DNA from 2 places in the Latilactobacillus sakei subsp. sakei DSM 20017 genome. Region 2 is predicted to be linked to the other one. Evidence: a T-box and tRNA genes for the amino acid it is inferred to sense, from the RefSeq annotation. Region 2 holds a T-box; the other holds one or more tRNA genes.

Region 1 (8,593 bases), 370 kb from region 2:
TCTGTCATCTTGCCACCAGAAATATTTAAAGCACCCATGATACCAGCTAATGTGATAATCCCTGTACCTTGGATATCATCATTGAAAGTAACGATTTGATCTTTGTACTTGTTCAAGATGTTAGCAGCATTGCTACGGCCAAAATCTTCAAAGTGAAGATACATGTTAGGGAATAATTCTTCAGCGGTTTGAACGAATTGATCAACGAAATCGTAGTAACGATCGCCGCGAACACGTTCATGACGGTTTCCTAAGTATAATTCATCATTTAATAAGCTTTCACGGTTTGTACCAGCATCTAAAACAACTGGCAATACTTGGCTAGGATCAATCCCTGCAGCAGCTGTATAAACCATTAATTTACCAACTGAGATATCGACACCTTGTGTACCCCAGTCACCAATCCCTAAAATACCTTCGCCATCAGTCACAACGATTAATTTAATTTCGCGACCATCAGCAGCATTTGCCAATGTTGTCTTCATTGAATCAGGATCGTCGATTGATAAGAATGCTGCGTGTTGTGGGTTAACATATAAAGCACTGTAGTTTTCGATTGTGTCAGCGATCGTTGGATCGTAAACAACTGGCATGAATTCAGCAACGTGTTGGCTGAATAACTTGTAGAATAAAACGCGGTTTTCGTTAAAAATTGACATTAAGAAAATACGTTGTTCTAACATATTAGCTTTTGATTGATATTGTGCATAAGCTTGTTTAACTTGATCATCAATTGTTTGAACGTGAGGTGGTAACATCCCCGTTAAACCAAATTGTGCACGTTCTTCAGCAGTGAATGCTGTGCCTTTATTTAAAAATGGATCATTTAAAATTTGTTGTGCTTTCATATTAAAAATCTCCTTTACGTCTTATCGATGAACCCAGTGTAACGCGAGTAATATTTGATAGTCAAAACTTACAACTATGATAAAATAGATTTATATGAGCTTTTCAAATCGCATTAAATAGGAGTTTCTATGAAGATTAAAGATTTAGAATATTTTGTCGCTTTAATTAAATTAAAAAATTTTACAGCAGTTGCCGATCAATTTGGTGTCAGCCAACCAACAATCACCTATGCGGTCAAGCGCTTAGAAGAAGAATTCGACACTAAATTAATTCGCCGCGACCAGTCCCATCAATCAATTATTATTACGGATAGCGGTGAACAACTCAATCGACACGCTGTCAACATTCTAAATGAAATTCAATTAACAACTAATGATATGCAAAATCTCTCTGCAACTGAGCTTCGTTTTGGACTTCCGCCGATTATCGGCACCTACTACTTCTCTAAATTAGCGCAGAAATTAGTCAAGGCTGGGAGTATTCAACATTTTGCGACAGTTGATGGTGGTTCTACTGAATTATTAGCTAGTCTAGAAGCTGGACGTTTGGATGCTGCCCTACTTGGCTCTGCAACCCCATTAGAAAATGATGCGCTAACGGCTGAGATTATCGAGCAACATCACTTCAAAATCGTCGTCAGCCCCAAATCACCGCTAGCAACCGCTAAAAAGGTTGCCTTTCGTGATTTAGCCAACGAAAACTTCATTATGTTGGCAGAGGGCTTCGTCCACCCCGTCGTCTTTGATACGCTTTCGACGATGAACCAAATGAACCCTGACATTATTTATCAAACCAATGACGTGAGCATCCTCAAAAGTATGGTCCATGAAAATGTCGGAGTCGGTTTTTTAACTGAAACGGCCATCACACCAGCTGATGATCTTATTGTTTTAGACTTACTTGATCAACCGCAACCAACCTTTTATATCTCATTAGCTTATCGCAAGACACAACTCTTCTCAGCGACTCAACAAGCCTTATTAGGGACTTTAACAACCGCTGCTAAAGAATACCGTCTTGAACAACAAAACAGCGACACCAACTTATAATGAAGTTGATGCCGCTGTTTTTGTTTACCATAGAAAATCGATCACCGTTTTATTAACAGCCTCGTTTTCATGTAGCTGACTATGTTGTGCTTTACGTCCCTTAAATTCAACCTCACGATATGATTTAGCCCTTGGCGCCACTAAATATCGTAACGATTGCGAAGAGACATTGCTGACGCGTCCGTCAGAATCACTACCATCGGATAGGTCCCCATAAACATTTAAGAATTGAACCTGATTTTTTGGCAATCTATGCCTTAATCCCATTAATTGCCGATAAGTAGCGTTAATCTGCTGCGGGCGACCATCTTTAGCTAAATGATTTTGATTAGCACGATCATCCATTCCGATAATACCAGCATAATGACCTGCAATTGAAACAAATTTAGCTAACTGCGGCATTTTTTTGTTTTGGGCATTATTGGCTAGGTAGAAGGCTAACGTTAAATTGCCCATCGAGTGAGCGACAACATTGAACTGCTTAAAATGATGTTGTCGATTGACCGCAATCAATACCCGTTTAAACCATTCACCATTTTGCCGATAATTCGGATTCCGATTATTTTTATAAATAACCTGAATAATGGGCCGGGTAGTACTATCTGTCCAATGTCCCTCTAACGCAACTTGTCCAGTACGACTGACAATTGCCGTTAACACTTTAGTCGCTCTGCCCCGCTCTTCTGCGGCCTCAATCATGCTATCGCTAGAGCGACCGGAACCACCATACCCATGTAAATAAAAGGTCGGTGCGCTGTCACGAACACGATTAGCCTGCTGTCGTGCTTGATTTGAACGCTGATTAATCAGTAATATGCTTAAAATAATGACCAGTAAAAAACCACCGCTAAGTAAAAAGCCCCACTTCTTCATCTTGATCACCCTTTTGATGTGCTTAGTATATCCCTATCGTATCACACCACTTTCATACACGACAATAACTTATTTTTAGACAACAAAAAAGCCCTATTACTAGGGCTTTTAAAACTTGTATAATAATCCATTATACCGGTGATCGGGGTCGAACCGATACTTCCGTGAGGAAACGGGATTTTGAATCCCGCGCGTCTGCCAATTCCGCCACACCGGCATCTTACAGAACGTTTAAGGTTAGCGCCTAAACGCAAAGGCGGTAACCGGATTTGAACCGGTGATAAAGGTTTTGCAGACCTCTGCCTTACCACTTGGCTATACCGCCATAAAAGAACAAATCCTGTCCTTGAAATTGGGCTAGCTGGATTCGAACCAACGCATGACAGGATCAAAACCTGTTGCCTTACCGCTTGGCCATAGCCCAATAATAAAAGGCGGTATGTGGGAATCGAACCCACGTGTGTCGGATCCACAAACCGATGTGTTAACCACTTCACCAATACCGCCATTATTAACATGAATAATTATACCATAGTTGCAATGTTTATGCAACATATAATATAAACAGGGATAGTAGGAATTGAACCCACACTGACGGTTTTGGAGACCGTAGTTCTACCTTTAAACTATATCCCTATAAATATGGAGGAGAGTGGATTCGAACCACCGAACCCGAAGGAGCGGATTTACAGTCCGCCGCGTTTAGCCACTTCGCTACTCCTCCAAAAATGGCGCAGGACAGAATCGAACTGCCGACACATGGAGCTTCAATCCATTGCTCTACCAACTGAGCTACTGAGCCATTTTGAAACGGTCACAACGGGACTCGAACCCGTGATCTCCTGCGTGACAGGCAGGCGTCCTAACCAGCTAGACCATGCGACCAAATTGCGGGAGTAGGGTTTGAACCTACGACCTTCGGGTTATGAGCCCGACGAGCTACCAGACTGCTCCATCCCGCGATAATATAAAGGAGAATGAGAGATTCGAACTCTCGCGTGGGCAGAACCCACCTGACGGTTTTCAAGACCGTTCCCTTCAGCCAGACTTGGGTAATTCTCCATAAAAACTATAAATGTAACAATGTTACAATGACCCGTACGGGATTTGAACCCATGATACCGCCGTGAAAGGGCGGTGTCTTAACCACTTGACCAACGGGCCATACAAAACGGAGAAGGAGGGATTTGAACCCTCGCGCCAGTTTCCCGACCTACACCCTTAGCAGGGGCGCCTCTTCAGCCACTTGAGTACTTCTCCAAATATTTAGATAATGGGCCTAAATGGACTCGAACCATCGACCTCACGCTTATCAGGCGTGCGCTCTAACCAGCTGAGCTATAGGCCCATGAAAAGCGGGTGACGAGAATCGGACTCGCGACAACAGCTTGGAAGGCTGTGGTTTTACCACTAAACTACACCCGCATATTCATGATATGGCGCAGGACAGAATCGAACTGCCGACACATGGAGCTTCAATCCATTGCTCTACCAACTGAGCTACTGAGCCATTTAAACGGTCACAACGGGACTCGAACCCGTGATCTCCTGCGTGACAGGCAGGCGTCCTAACCAGCTAGACCATGCGACCAATTGCGGGAGTAGGGTTTGAACCTACGACCTTCGGGTTATGAGCCCGACGAGCTACCAGACTGCTCCATCCCGCGATAATATAAAAATATTATAACCACCTACAAAATCTCACCAAACGATGGACCTTGTAGGACTCGAACCTACGACCGGGCGGTTATGAGCCGTCTGCTCTAACCAACTGAGCTAAAGGTCCAAGTTTTTTGAAAATAGCGGCGAAGGGGATCGAACCCCCGACCTCCCGGGTATGAACCGGACGCTCTAGCCAGCTGAGCTACACCGCCAAAAAACTTAAATTTATAACATGTAACTTACGTTACAATCGGGAAAACAGGATTCGAACCTGCGACCCCCTGGTCCCAAACCAGGTGCTCTACCAAGCTGAGCTATTTCCCGTTATATGCACCCAGTAGGAGTCGAACCTACAACCTTCTGATTCGTAGTCAGACACTCTATCCAGTTGCGCTATGGGTGCATTTTTCATTATGATGCCGAGGACCGGAATCGAACCGGTACGGTAGTCACCTACCGCGGGATTTTAAGTCCCGTGCGTCTGCCAGTTCCGCCACCCCGGCTTAATCATAATGAAAGCGGAAGACGGGATTCGAACCCGCGACCCCCACCATGGCAAGGTGATGTTCTACCACTGAACTACTTCCGCATCTTAATGCCGACTAGACGATTCGAACGCCCGACCCTCTGATTACAAATCAGATGCTCTACCAACTGAGCTAAGTCGGCATAATAAGATAACTTTCATTGAATATTCAATTGAATGCGGGTGAAGGGACTTGAACCCCCACGTCTATATAGACACTAGAACCTAAATCTAGCGCGTCTGCCAATTCCGCCACACCCGCATTTTGGCGTGTAACTTGGCCGATGAGTCGTGACAGGCTCGAACTGTCGACCCTCTGATTAAAAGTCAGATGCTCTACCAACTGAGCTAACGACTCAATGGAGGTTACAGGGCTCGAACCTGTGACCCTCTGCTTGTAAGGCAGACGCTCTCCCAACTGAGCTAAACCTCCATTAAATATAGCGTGGCAACGTCCTATCCTCGCAGGTAGTTTCCCACCAACTACTATCGGCGCTAAGAAGCTTAACTACTGTGTTCGACATGGGAACAGGTGTATCCTTCTTGCTATCGCCACCACACTATTTGTGCTTGCGCACTGAGAAGAACTTCGTTCTCTCAAAACTGCATAATAAGTAATATTTTCATTTCAAAAGCCAAACATTGCACCTTTGGTTAAGTCCTCGACCGATTAGTACTAGTCCGCTCCATACATCGCTGTACTTCCACTCCTAGCCTATCTACCTGATCATCTTTCAGGGGTCTTACTTCCATAAAGGAATGGGAAATCTCATCTCGAGGGGGGCTTCACACTTAGATGCTTTCAGCGTTTATCCCTGCCATACATAGCTACCCAGCGATGCGCCTGGCGGCACAACTGGTACACCAGAGGTATGTCCATCCCGGTCCTCTCGTACTAAGGACAGCTCCTCTCAAATTTCCTGCGCCCGCGACGGATAGGGACCGAACTGTCTCACGACGTTCTGAACCCAGCTCGCGTACCGCTTTAATGGGCGAACAGCCCAACCCTTGGGACCGACTACAGCCCCAGGATGCGATGAGCCGACATCGAGGTGCCAAACCTCCCCGTCGATGTGGACTCTTGGGGGAGATAAGCCTGTTATCCCCAGGGTAGCTTTTATCCGTTGAGCGATGGCCCTTCCATACGGAACCACCGGATCACTAAGTCCGACTTTCGTCCCTGCTCGATTTGTCAATCTCACAGTCAAGCTCTCTTATACCTTTACACTCTACGAATGATTTCCAACCATTCTGAGAGAACCTTTGAGCGCCTCCGTTACACTTTAGGAGGCGACCGCCCCAGTCAAACTGCCCACCTGACACTGTCTCCCGCCACGCTAAGTGGCGCGGGTTAGAGTGGTCATACAGTTAGGGTAGTATCCCACCAACGCCTCAATCGAAACTAGCGTTCCGATTTCTACGGCTCCTACCTATCCTGTACAAACTGTACAAACACTCAATATCAAGCTACAGTAAAGCTCCATGGGGTCTTTCCGTCCTGTCGCGGGTAACCCGCATCTTCACGGGTATTATAATTTCACCGAGTCTCTCGTTGAGACAGTGCCCAAATCATTACGCCTTTCGTGCGGGTCGGAACTTACCCGACAAGGAATTTCGCTACCTTAGGACCGTTATAGTTACGGCCGCCGTTTACTGGGGCTTCAATTCTGGGCTTCGCTTGCGCTAACTCATCCTCTTAACCTTCCAGCACCGGGCAGGCGTCAGCCCCTATACGTCATCTTACGATTTTGCAGAGACCTGTGTTTTTGATAAACAGTTGTTTGGGCCTATTCACTGCGGCTGACCTGACGGTCAGCACCCCTTCTCCCGAAGTTACGGGGTCATTTTGCCGAGTTCCTTAACGAGAGTTCACTCGCTCACCTTAGGATATTCTCCTCGACCACCTGTGTCGGTTTACGGTACGGGTAGTTTATTTCTCACTAGAAGCTTTTCTTGGCAGTGTAACATCAGGAACTTCGCTACTTAATTTCGCTCCCCATCACAACTTGTCCTTAAAGAATCAAGCATTTCACTCAACTCAAGACTTATTGCTTGGACACACATTTCCAGTCGTGTGCATTCCTTAGCTTCCTGCGTCCCTCCATCATTCAAACAAAATAAACTAGTACAGGAATATCAACCTGTTATCCATCGACTACGCCTCTCGGCCTCGCCTTAGGTCCCGACTAACCCTGGGAGGACGAGCCTTCCCCAGGAAACCTTAGTCATACGGTGGATCAGATTCTCACTGATCTTTCGCTACTCATGCCGGCATTCTCACTTCTAAGCGCTCCACTAGTCCTTACGATCTAGCTTCATCGCCCTTAGAACGCTCTCCTACCGCGGACACTTACGTGTCCACCCACAGTTTCGGTATTATGTTTAGCCCCGGTACATTTTCGGCGCAGCGGCACTCGACTAGTGAGCTATTACGCACTCTTTAAATGGTGGCTGCTTCTGAGCCAACATCCTAGTTGTCTGTGCACCGCCACATCCTTTTCCACTTAACATAAATTTTGGGACCTTAACTGGTGATCTGGGCTGTTTCCCTTTCGACTACGGATCTTATCACTCGCAGTCTGACTCCCGGAACTAAATCAATGGTATTCGGAGTTTATCTGAATTCAGTAACCCATGACGGGCCCCTAGTCCAAACAGTGCTCTACCTCCATGATCCAATATTCCGAGGCTAGCCCTAAAGCTATTTCGGAGAGAACCAGCTATCTCCAAGTTCGATTGGAATTTCACCGCTACCCACACCTCATCCCCGCCATTTTCAACTGACGTGGGTTCGGTCCTCCAGTGTGTTTTACCACACCTTCAACCTGGACATGGGTAGGTCACTTGGTTTCGGGTCTACATCTATATACTCACTCGCCCATTTCAGACTCGCTTTCGCTACGGCTCCAGCTTTTCACTTTAACCTCGCATATAAACGTAACTCGCCGGTTCATTCTACAAAAGGCACGCCATCACTCATTAACGAGCTTTGACTAATTGTAGGCACATGGTTTCAGGATCTATTTCACTCCCCTTCCGGGGTGCTTTTCACCTTTCCCTCACGGTACTGGTTCACTATCGGTCACTAGGGAGTATTTAGCCTTGGGAGATGGTCCTCCCGGATTCCGACGGAATTTCACGTGTTCCGCCGTACTCAGGATCCAGAACGGAGGTCAAGTTGTTTAATCTACGTGGTTATCACACTCTTTGACTCAGCTTCCCAGCTGATTCGATTACAACTTAACTTGGTAACTCCAAAGTTCTGTCCTACAACCCCAAGAAGCAAGCTTCTTGGTTTGGGCTCTTCCCCGTTCGCTCGCCGCTACTTAGGGAATCGATTTTTCTTTCTCTTCCTGAAGGTACTTAGATGTTTCAGTTCCCCTCGTCTACCTTCATTAAGCTATGTATTCACTTAATGATAATACTCGATTAAAAGTATTGGGTTCCCCCATTCGGAAATCTCCGGATCAAAGCTTACTTACAGCTCCCCGAAGCATATCGGTGTTAGTACCGTCCTTCATCGGCTCCTAGTGCCAAGGCATCCACCATGCGCCCTTTATAACTTAACCTATCTTTACCTACGGTAAAGGGTTATTATTTGAGTTTAGCGATATGAACTAATTCATATTTCTAT
Region 2 (8,593 bases):
TTGGACCTGTATAACGTGACATAAAAAAATCCTCCAATAATTGTTTTGGAGTAAAATAATCCGATGTAAACTTAGTAATCGTTCAGTTCACTTATTAACAATCTTCACCTTTGCAGCCGCAAGGTTACACAATTGAACCAAAACTCTGGGCAAATGAACTGTTGACGGCTTTACCGTTTACTGCTGCATTATTTTACACAATGGCTAGTATAGCTTATTCATTTGGACAACGCAAGCTATTTTAATAGTTGCTTGGTTTAATTTTTATACAATTTATCGGCAAATATTGCTGTATCAACGGCTTATTCATGCTATAATCAAGATTAGTTTGTAATAAAGAAATCGGTTAACTATTTAAAAATCTGAGTTAAATCGCAAAAGGGTGGGTCTTTGAATGCTTTACATTCTCATAGGAATCGTAGTCGTCGTTTTGATTGGCTACTTAGGAGTTGCTTTTTATCAGCGTTACTTCACCAAACAAATTAAGAGTTTAGAAGAACGTAAGGGCGCTTTAATGGCGTTGCCGATTCCCGAAAAGTTGACGAAGTTGCGCTCACTACGTTTAACGGGTGAAAGCCAACAAAACTTTGATCGTTGGGAAAAACAATATAATGACATTACCAATCATAATTTCGAAGCGATTGAAGCTTATTTATTTGATGCGGAAACAGCCAATGGTAAGTATCAATTCCTATTAGTAGCGCGGATTTTAAAACAACTACGTGCCTACCTACAGGAAACGGATCAAGATTTGGTTGATGTCAAAGATGCGCTGGATCAACTATTAGCAAACGAAGCTGATACGCGCGAACAAATCGAAACGCTGCGGGTTAAGTATCAAGGCCTGCGCAAACGTCTGTTGACGAAGAGCTTTTCATTTGGCCCAGGACTAGAAGGATTAGAAGCCATTTTAGGTCAATTAGAAGAAGATTTTAACCAAGCTAATGAATTAACGGGTGCCGGTGATTACTTAGGTGCCAAGATGATGTTACAAAAATTAATTGAACAAACTGATGATTTAGAAGATAAAATGGCACGTATTCCGAAGCGTTATAGCGAGTTAGCCAATGAGTTCCCTGAACAAATTGACGAAATTAGTGAAACGTATCAAGCCATGTTGCGTGAACATTATAATTTTGGCGATAATCAATTGGAAGTGCAGCTCACACAAGTGACAGAACGCGTTGATAAGAGTTTAGATTTAATGGAAGCTCTTGATATTGAATCTGTTGAAGCCAATAATGTTGAAATTGCGCAAAATATTGATCAACTCTACGCGAGTTTAGAGGTTGAATTAAATGCACGCCAAACAGTTGAGGAACATATTGGTAAGACTGAGACAATTGTGTCACACGCGCAAACTCAAAATCGCGAACTACTATTAGAACTTGATCATTTGAACCAAAGTTATGCCTTAACGCATGATGAGTTGGTTACTGCTAAAAAATTAACGAAGCAAATTAATGAGCAAAAAGCGATGCTTGAAGGCCATCAAGGTAAGATTGCCAATCATGAAGCCGTTTATTCTGTTATTGCGGATGACTTAATGGCCATTGATGAGCGCCTTACTGAGATTGAAACACAACAAAGAGATATTCATGAACAAGTTTCTGGATTACATCAAGGTGAAGCAGTTGCTAACGAGAATTTACAACAATTCGAATTAGAATTGCGAAATTTAAAACGAACCGTCGAAAAATTACACTTACCAGGTCTTGCGGATAGTTACCTTGACTTCTTCTTTGTCGTAACGGATGAAATTAAACGCTTAGATCATGATTTAAGTCAGATTAAGATTAATTTAGACGAGATTGCCAAACAAATGGTACTTATTCAAGATGATCTAGATAAGTTGAAAGTCAAAACAAATAATTTGATCGATAGCGCGTTGATTACAGAACAACTCTTGCAATATGCTAACCGTTACCGAATTGATTTCCCTGAAATTCAAACGGCTTGTGAAGAAGCGCAAGCGGTCTTTAACCGTGAGTTTGATTATCCTAAATCAGTTGATATTTTAGCAACAGCCTTAGAACGAATCGATCCAGGGGCTTATACGCAGGTTGAAAAGAACTACTATAGTCAAAAACAAACTGATGCATTATAATCTTTAAAAAAGTGGGCTAAAAGATAGCGCTGATATTAATCAGGTGTTGTCTTTTGGCCCACTCTTGTGTTTAATGTAAGATAGAACACTGGTCTTTATAAAAGAATTTGTTATAATTAAAAAAGTTTAAATACTAATTTTTAGTAAGAAGGATCGATAATGATTTATTTTGATAATAGTGCGACTACCAAGATAGCGCCCGGCGCGCTACAAACTTACCAGGCAGTCAGCGAACAGTTTTACGGTAATCCCTCAAGTTTACACGTTGTCGGCGAAAAAGCATTTCATCTTCTAGAACAATCACGGCAGCAAATCGCCGATTTATTGAACGTTCAATCCGATGAAATCTACTTCACCAGTGGCGGGACTGAAGGTGACAACTGGGTATTAAAGGGGACTGCGATTGAAAAGAGTGCTTTTGGCAAGCATCTAATCACAACGTCAGTCGAACATCCAGCCATCATCAAATCAATGCAGCAACTTGAAAAGTTAGGCTTTGAAGTGACCTACTTACCAGTTGATAAGTTTGGTCGGATTAATCCGGCTGATCTAAAAGCGGCGATTCGTTCCGATACCATTTTGGTGTCAATCATGGCCGTTAATAATGAAATTGGGACGTGCCAACCATTAATGGCAGCGGCAGAAATCTTAAAAGATTATCCTAATATCCATTTCCACGTTGATGCGGTTCAGGGGATCGGTAAAGGTATCCAAAAAGAAATCTTTAACGATCGCGTCGATTTTGTAACGCTCTCTGGGCATAAGTTCCATGGCCCACGTGGCACGGGAATTTTATACAAAAAACGAGATCGTCATCTTGCGCCGCTACTAACAGGTGGCGGTCAAGAACATGATTTGCGTTCTGGTACCGAAAACGTTCCGGCAATTGCCGCTATGGCTAAGGCCCTTCGTTTGTTATTGACTGATGAAGCACAAAAGGTTCAAAAACAAGCAGCTATTCGTGAACGCATCTACCAACATGTCAGCCAAGCTGAAAAAACGGTGATGTTTTCACAATTGACACCTGATTTTGCACCGCATATCTTATGTTTTGCAATCAAGGGTGTCCGGGGTGAAACGACGGTTCATGCTTTTGAAGAACACGAAATCTATATTTCAACGACGAGTGCTTGTTCTTCTAAGAAGGGCATGGAATCAAGTACGTTAAAAGCGATGCACGTTAACGAAAAGATTGCGACAAGTGCCATTCGGATTTCATTGGACGAATATAACACTTTAGCTGAAGCGGATGAATTCATCAAAGCCTTTGACCAAATTAACCACCGTTTCAAGAAAATTAATTCTTAAAATTAAACATTAAGGGAGATATTAATGCAATACACTGAAATTATGGTTCGCTACGGCGAGCTTTCAACAAAGGGTAAAAACCGTAACGATTTTATCGGTCGTTTGAACGGTAACGTGACAAAAGCACTTCACGAATACAAGCAATTAAGAATTCATCCAAAACGCGATCGGATGCACATTATTTTAAATGGCGACGATGCTGAAGGGGTTATCGAACGTTTGCGCCACGTTTTCGGAATTCAAAACTTTTCACCAAGTATTGAAGTTAATCGCGATTTAGATTCTGTTAAAGAAACAGCTTTGGCGATGATGAAAGAAATCGGTAAGCCCGGTATGACCTTCAAAGTTAATACACGTCGTTCTGATCATAACTTCTTCTTGGATACCAATGATATGAACCGTGAATTGGGCGGTTACTTATCAGACGAATTACCAGAATTAGAAGTTCAAATGAAAAAACCTGATATCACATTGCGCGTTGAAATTCGCCAAGATGCGATTTATTTAACAAATCAAGTGATCCAAGGTGCCGGTGGTTTACCAGTTGGTTCAGCCGGTAAAGGGATGTTGATGTTATCTGGTGGGATTGATTCACCAGTTGCTGGCTACTTAACGCTTAAACGGGGCGTGGATATTGAAATGGTGCATTTCTTTAGCCCACCATACACAAGTGATAATGCTCTAAACAAAGCGAAAGAATTAACGGCTAAATTGGTGCCATACGTTGGTGGAATTAAGTTTATCGAGGTCCCATTCACTGAAATTCAAGAAGAAGTGAAACATTCTGTACCAGAAGGCTACTTGATGACGATTCAACGACGGATGATGCTACGTTTAACGGATCAAATTCGTGCTAAACGTCAAGGGTTAGCCATCTTTAATGGCGAATCAGTTGGCCAAGTGGCTTCACAAACGCTTGAAAGCATGATGGCAATCAATGACGTTACAACAACGCCAATTGTCCGCCCGGTAGCAACGATGGATAAGAATGAAATCATCGAAATCGCTAAAGATATCGATACGTATGATTTATCAATCATGCCATTTGAAGATTGTTGTACGATTTTTGCACCACCAGCACCAAAGACGCGTCCTAATTTGGATAAAACACGTTTTTACGAACAACGGATCGATGTCGACGCTTTAATCGAACGTTCACTTGCTGGTGTTAAGGTAACAGAAATCAAAGCAGGTGATCAATTCTTAAATCAAGACGAAGAGATCATTGCCGAATTTTTATAGCATCAAACGGTCCAACCAGAAATGGTTGGGCTTTTTTGTTTTTAAAAGAATATGAAATATTTCACAAAAACGAAAGCGCTTATGTTATGATAAATTTATCAGGATTAATAAAGTGAGGTTAGCAAAATGAGAACGCCAAAGCATGATTTACCAGAAGCAGTTGCTAAACGGATTCCAATTTATTATCGTTACTTTAAACTACTCGAAACAGATGGTATCGAGCGGATTAAATCGGAACAATTGGCAAAATTGGTTGCCATTCCTTCGGCGACGATTCGCCGCGACTTTTCTTATATTGGTGACTTAGGCCGGAGCGGTTACGGTTATGAAGTGAGTCACTTAATTCAAATTTTTTCAGCTGTTTTAAAAGCCGATATTCTAACTAAAATGGCCGTTATCGGGGTTGGTAACTTGGGCCGCGCCCTAATTGAAAACAACTTTAGAAGAAATGACAACTTACAGATTACATGTGCTTTTGATACGAACCCCGCATTAGTCGGTCAAATTTTAAATGGCGTACCAATCTACGCCATTGATCAACTGGCGACCGTTATTCCCGCTGCTGGGATCACAACGGCGATTTCGACCGTGCCTAGTGAAGCCTCGCAACGGTCAGCTGAACAGCTGATTGATGTTGGGATTACATCAATTTTAAATTTTGCACCGACGCGTCTGCAAGTGCCACGGCATATCAATGTGCGTTATCTAGATTTAACGGCGGAACTTCAAACTTTATTATTATTTGAGGAATGAAGGCCCTAGCCTATTGACCTTTGGCGTCGACTCAGCTAAACTATTAACAACGCGTTGAACAAGAGCGATTAATATTGGACTAGTTTAGAGAGAAGATGCATGGCTGAGACGTCTTCCAATGACCAATTAATCGGTAGCTTGTGAGCTGTTAACCTGAAATTTAGTAGGGCTAACCGGACCATTTCGTTCGTTAACAAATCATGAGTTGGGGACTAGTCTAGTCCTAATTTAGGTGGTACCGCGAAAAAGCATTCGTCCTATTGTGAGGAATGCTTTTTTGTTTGCCATTAAACGCAATATTCAAAAGGAGTGAAGCAGATGACTGATCACAAAGAAATGTCAACCAAATACGATCCTAATCAAGTCGAAGACGGTCGTTATCAAGATTGGTTAAAAGAAGATTTATTTAAACCAAATGCCAATCCAGATGCAAAACCATATTCAATTGTTATTCCACCGCCCAATGTTACAGGTAAACTACATTTAGGCCATGCTTGGGATACCACTTTACAAGATATGTTAATTCGCCAAAAACGGATGCAAGGTTACGATGTGTTATGGCTACCAGGAATGGATCACGCCGGCATCGCAACCCAAGCCAAAGTTGAAGCAAAATTAGCAGAACAAGGGATTTCACGTTATGACCTTGGCCGCGAAAAATTCATCGATCAAGTTTGGGAATGGAAAGATGAATATGCCGCAACAATTCATGATCAATGGGCTAAAATGGGCTTATCACTTGATTATTCACGTGAACGTTTCACATTAGACGATGGTTTATCAGACGCTGTTCGTAAAGTCTTTGTTAACTTATACAACAAAGGACTGATCTATCGTGGCGAATACATCATCAACTGGGATCCAAAAGCGCGGACTGCTTTATCAGATATCGAAGTGCTTCATCAAGATGATGAAGGGGCCTTCTATCATGTTAGTTATCCATTGACAGACGGTTCTGGCAGCATTGAAATTGCCACAACGCGTCCCGAAACATTACCTGGTGATACAGCAATTGCCGTTCACCCAGATGATGAACGTTACGCTGATCTTGTTGGCAAGACGGTCACATTGCCATTAATGAATCGTGAAATTCCAATTATCGCCGATCACTATGTTGATAAGGATTTTGGAACAGGGGCGCTTAAGATTACACCAGCGCATGACCCTAACGATTTTGAAGTTGGTAACCGTCATGACTTACCACGGATTAACGTGATGAATGAAGATGCAAGCATGAACGAAAGTGCCGGTAAGTATAACGGTATGGATCGTTTTGAAGCACGTAAAGCAATTGTTGCCGACTTAAAAGAACAAGGTTTCTTAATTAAAGTCGACCCAATGACGCATAGTGTTGGTCATTCAGAACGGACTGGTGTTCAAGTTGAAGCCCGCCTTTCAACTCAATGGTTTGTTAAGATGAAACCACTTGCTGAAATGGCTTTGAAGAATCAAGAAACAGATCAAAAGGTTAACTTTGTGCCAGAACGATTCGAAAATACCTTCACACAATGGATGGAAAACGTTCATGATTGGGTTATTTCACGTCAATTATGGTGGGGTCACCAAATCCCAGCTTGGTACCATAAACAAACTGGTGAAATGTACGTTGGTGAAGAAGCGCCAGAAGATATCGAAAACTGGACACAAGATACTGATGTCTTAGATACATGGTTCAGTAGTGCGTTATGGCCATTTTCAACAATGGGTTGGCCTAACACAGAAGCACCTGATTTCAAACGCTATTTCCCAACAAATACGTTGGTAACTGGTTATGACATCATCTTCTTCTGGGTATCACGAATGATCTTCCAAAGTTTGGAATTCACGGAACAACGCCCATTCGAACACGTCCTTATCCACGGTTTAATCCGTGACGAACAAGGCCGTAAGATGAGTAAATCACTTGGTAACGGGATTGACCCAATGGAAGTCATTGAAAAATACGGCGCTGATGCATTACGTTGGTTCTTAACAAGTGGTTCAACACCTGGTCAAGATGTGCGTTTCAGTTACACGAAGATGGATGCTGCCTGGAACTTCATTAATAAGATTTGGAACGCGAGTCGTTTCGTTATCATGAATCTTGAAGATACACCGGCACCAACTAAGGTTCCAGAAGCTGCTAACCTCGATTTAACGGATAAATGGATCTTAAGTCAATTAAACCAAACCGTTGCTGACGTGACCCGTTTATACGAAGGCTTTGAATTTGGTGAAGCTGGTCGGACATTGTATAACTTTATCTGGAATGATTTCTGTGATTGGTATATTGAAATGGCTAAGGAAGTGCTTTATGGTGATGATCAAGAAGCGATTGCCAATAAACGCTATAACTTAGCTTACGTATTGGACCAAACATTGCGTCTATTACACCCAGTAATGCCATTTGTAACGGAAGAAATCTGGCAAAGTATGCCACATACTGGCGAATCAATCATGACCGCTAGCTATCCTGAAGTACATGCTGAATTAGATGATCAAGAAGCAACAACTCAAATGAACGCTTTGATCGATTTAATTAGAAGTGTTCGGAATATCCGTTCAGAGGCAAATGCCCCATTAAGTAAGCCAATCGATATCTTAATCAACATCCAAGATACACCGTTGATGGCCATCTTTAAGCAAAATCAAGACTTTATCGAACGTTTCGTTCATCCTAAGTCACTTGAAATTGCAGAAGGCCTAACAGCCCCTGCATTAGCTAAGACAGCCATTATCAGTGGCGCTGAAGTTTACGTGCCATTGGCAGAACTATTGGACTTAGACGAAGAAATTACGCGCCTAGAAGGCGAATTGAAACGTCTAAACGGCGAAATCAAACGCGCACAAGGTAAGTTAGCCAATAAAGGCTTCACTGACCGCGCTCCTGAAAAAGTCGTCCAAGAAGAACGCGATAAACAAGCTGATTATGAACAACAATATCAATCAGTTGAAAAACGGCTTGCAGAACTAAAAGCAGCTCGTTAAAGCACATCTCAAAACGCCACCTTATTTTAAGGTGGCGTTTTTGTATGCCATCAGTTTTTGGCAACCGATTAGCGGTCAATCTATGCTAAAATGGAAGGAGCATGTTAAAGGGGATTGAGCAATGTTGGTGACAGATTACGAAACAGCTTTGGCATATATTCATTCACGGCCAAGATTACATAAAGAAGCAAATTTAAACCGAATGACCCAGTTATT

The links. The T-box of region 2 lies ahead of LEUCM_RS07930 (valine--tRNA ligase). A T-box ahead of a tRNA ligase gene usually reads a tRNA of that ligase, here a tRNA-Val.
Region 1: it has a tRNA-Val gene. The T-box ahead of LEUCM_RS07930 (valine--tRNA ligase) is inferred to sense a tRNA for this amino acid. The anticodon was not compared.

Annotation. Positions count from the first base shown of each region.
Region 1 is NZ_AP017929.1:22,897-31,489, forward strand. Features, by position in the region: gene LEUCM_RS00125 (malolactic enzyme) at 1-848, opposite strand, end outside; gene LEUCM_RS00130 (LysR substrate-binding domain-containing protein) at 978-1,898, shown strand; gene LEUCM_RS00135 (alpha/beta hydrolase) at 1,923-2,771, opposite strand; tRNA gene LEUCM_RS00140 (tRNA-Leu) at 2,905-2,988, opposite strand; tRNA gene LEUCM_RS00145 (tRNA-Cys) at 3,026-3,096, opposite strand; tRNA gene LEUCM_RS00150 (tRNA-Gln) at 3,124-3,195, opposite strand; tRNA gene LEUCM_RS00155 (tRNA-His) at 3,205-3,277, opposite strand; tRNA gene LEUCM_RS00160 (tRNA-Trp) at 3,337-3,407, opposite strand; tRNA gene LEUCM_RS00165 (tRNA-Tyr) at 3,415-3,495, opposite strand; tRNA gene LEUCM_RS00170 (tRNA-Phe) at 3,501-3,573, opposite strand; tRNA gene LEUCM_RS00175 (tRNA-Asp) at 3,583-3,656, opposite strand; tRNA gene LEUCM_RS00180 (tRNA-Met) at 3,660-3,733, opposite strand; tRNA gene LEUCM_RS00185 (tRNA-Ser) at 3,743-3,833, opposite strand; tRNA gene LEUCM_RS00190 (tRNA-Glu) at 3,864-3,935, opposite strand; tRNA gene LEUCM_RS00195 (tRNA-Ser) at 3,944-4,031, opposite strand; tRNA gene LEUCM_RS00200 (tRNA-Ile) at 4,046-4,119, opposite strand; tRNA gene LEUCM_RS00205 (tRNA-Gly) at 4,126-4,196, opposite strand; tRNA gene LEUCM_RS00210 (tRNA-Phe) at 4,209-4,281, opposite strand; tRNA gene LEUCM_RS00215 (tRNA-Asp) at 4,289-4,362, opposite strand; tRNA gene LEUCM_RS00220 (tRNA-Met) at 4,365-4,438, opposite strand; tRNA gene LEUCM_RS00225 (tRNA-Ile) at 4,484-4,557, opposite strand; tRNA gene LEUCM_RS00230 (tRNA-Met) at 4,572-4,645, opposite strand; tRNA gene LEUCM_RS00235 (tRNA-Pro) at 4,684-4,757, opposite strand; tRNA gene LEUCM_RS00240 (tRNA-Arg) at 4,763-4,836, opposite strand; tRNA gene LEUCM_RS00245 (tRNA-Leu) at 4,851-4,936, opposite strand; tRNA gene LEUCM_RS00250 (tRNA-Gly) at 4,951-5,022, opposite strand; tRNA gene LEUCM_RS00255 (tRNA-Thr) at 5,030-5,102, opposite strand; tRNA gene LEUCM_RS00260 (tRNA-Leu) at 5,138-5,221, opposite strand; tRNA gene LEUCM_RS00265 (tRNA-Lys) at 5,245-5,317, opposite strand; tRNA gene LEUCM_RS00270 (tRNA-Val) at 5,320-5,392, opposite strand; rRNA gene rrf (5S ribosomal RNA) at 5,403-5,519, opposite strand; rRNA gene LEUCM_RS00280 (23S ribosomal RNA) at 5,610-8,528, opposite strand.
Region 2 is NZ_AP017929.1:1,588,622-1,597,214, reverse strand. Features, by position in the region: gene rpsD (30S ribosomal protein S4) at 1-22, opposite strand, end outside; gene ezrA (septation ring formation regulator EzrA) at 395-2,107, shown strand; gene LEUCM_RS07945 (cysteine desulfurase family protein) at 2,267-3,415, shown strand; gene thiI (tRNA uracil 4-sulfurtransferase ThiI) at 3,440-4,657, shown strand; gene LEUCM_RS07935 (redox-sensing transcriptional repressor Rex) at 4,784-5,410, shown strand; T-box leader at 5,456-5,673, shown strand; gene LEUCM_RS07930 (valine--tRNA ligase) at 5,729-8,377, shown strand; gene LEUCM_RS07925 (bifunctional folylpolyglutamate synthase/dihydrofolate synthase) at 8,499-8,593, shown strand, end outside.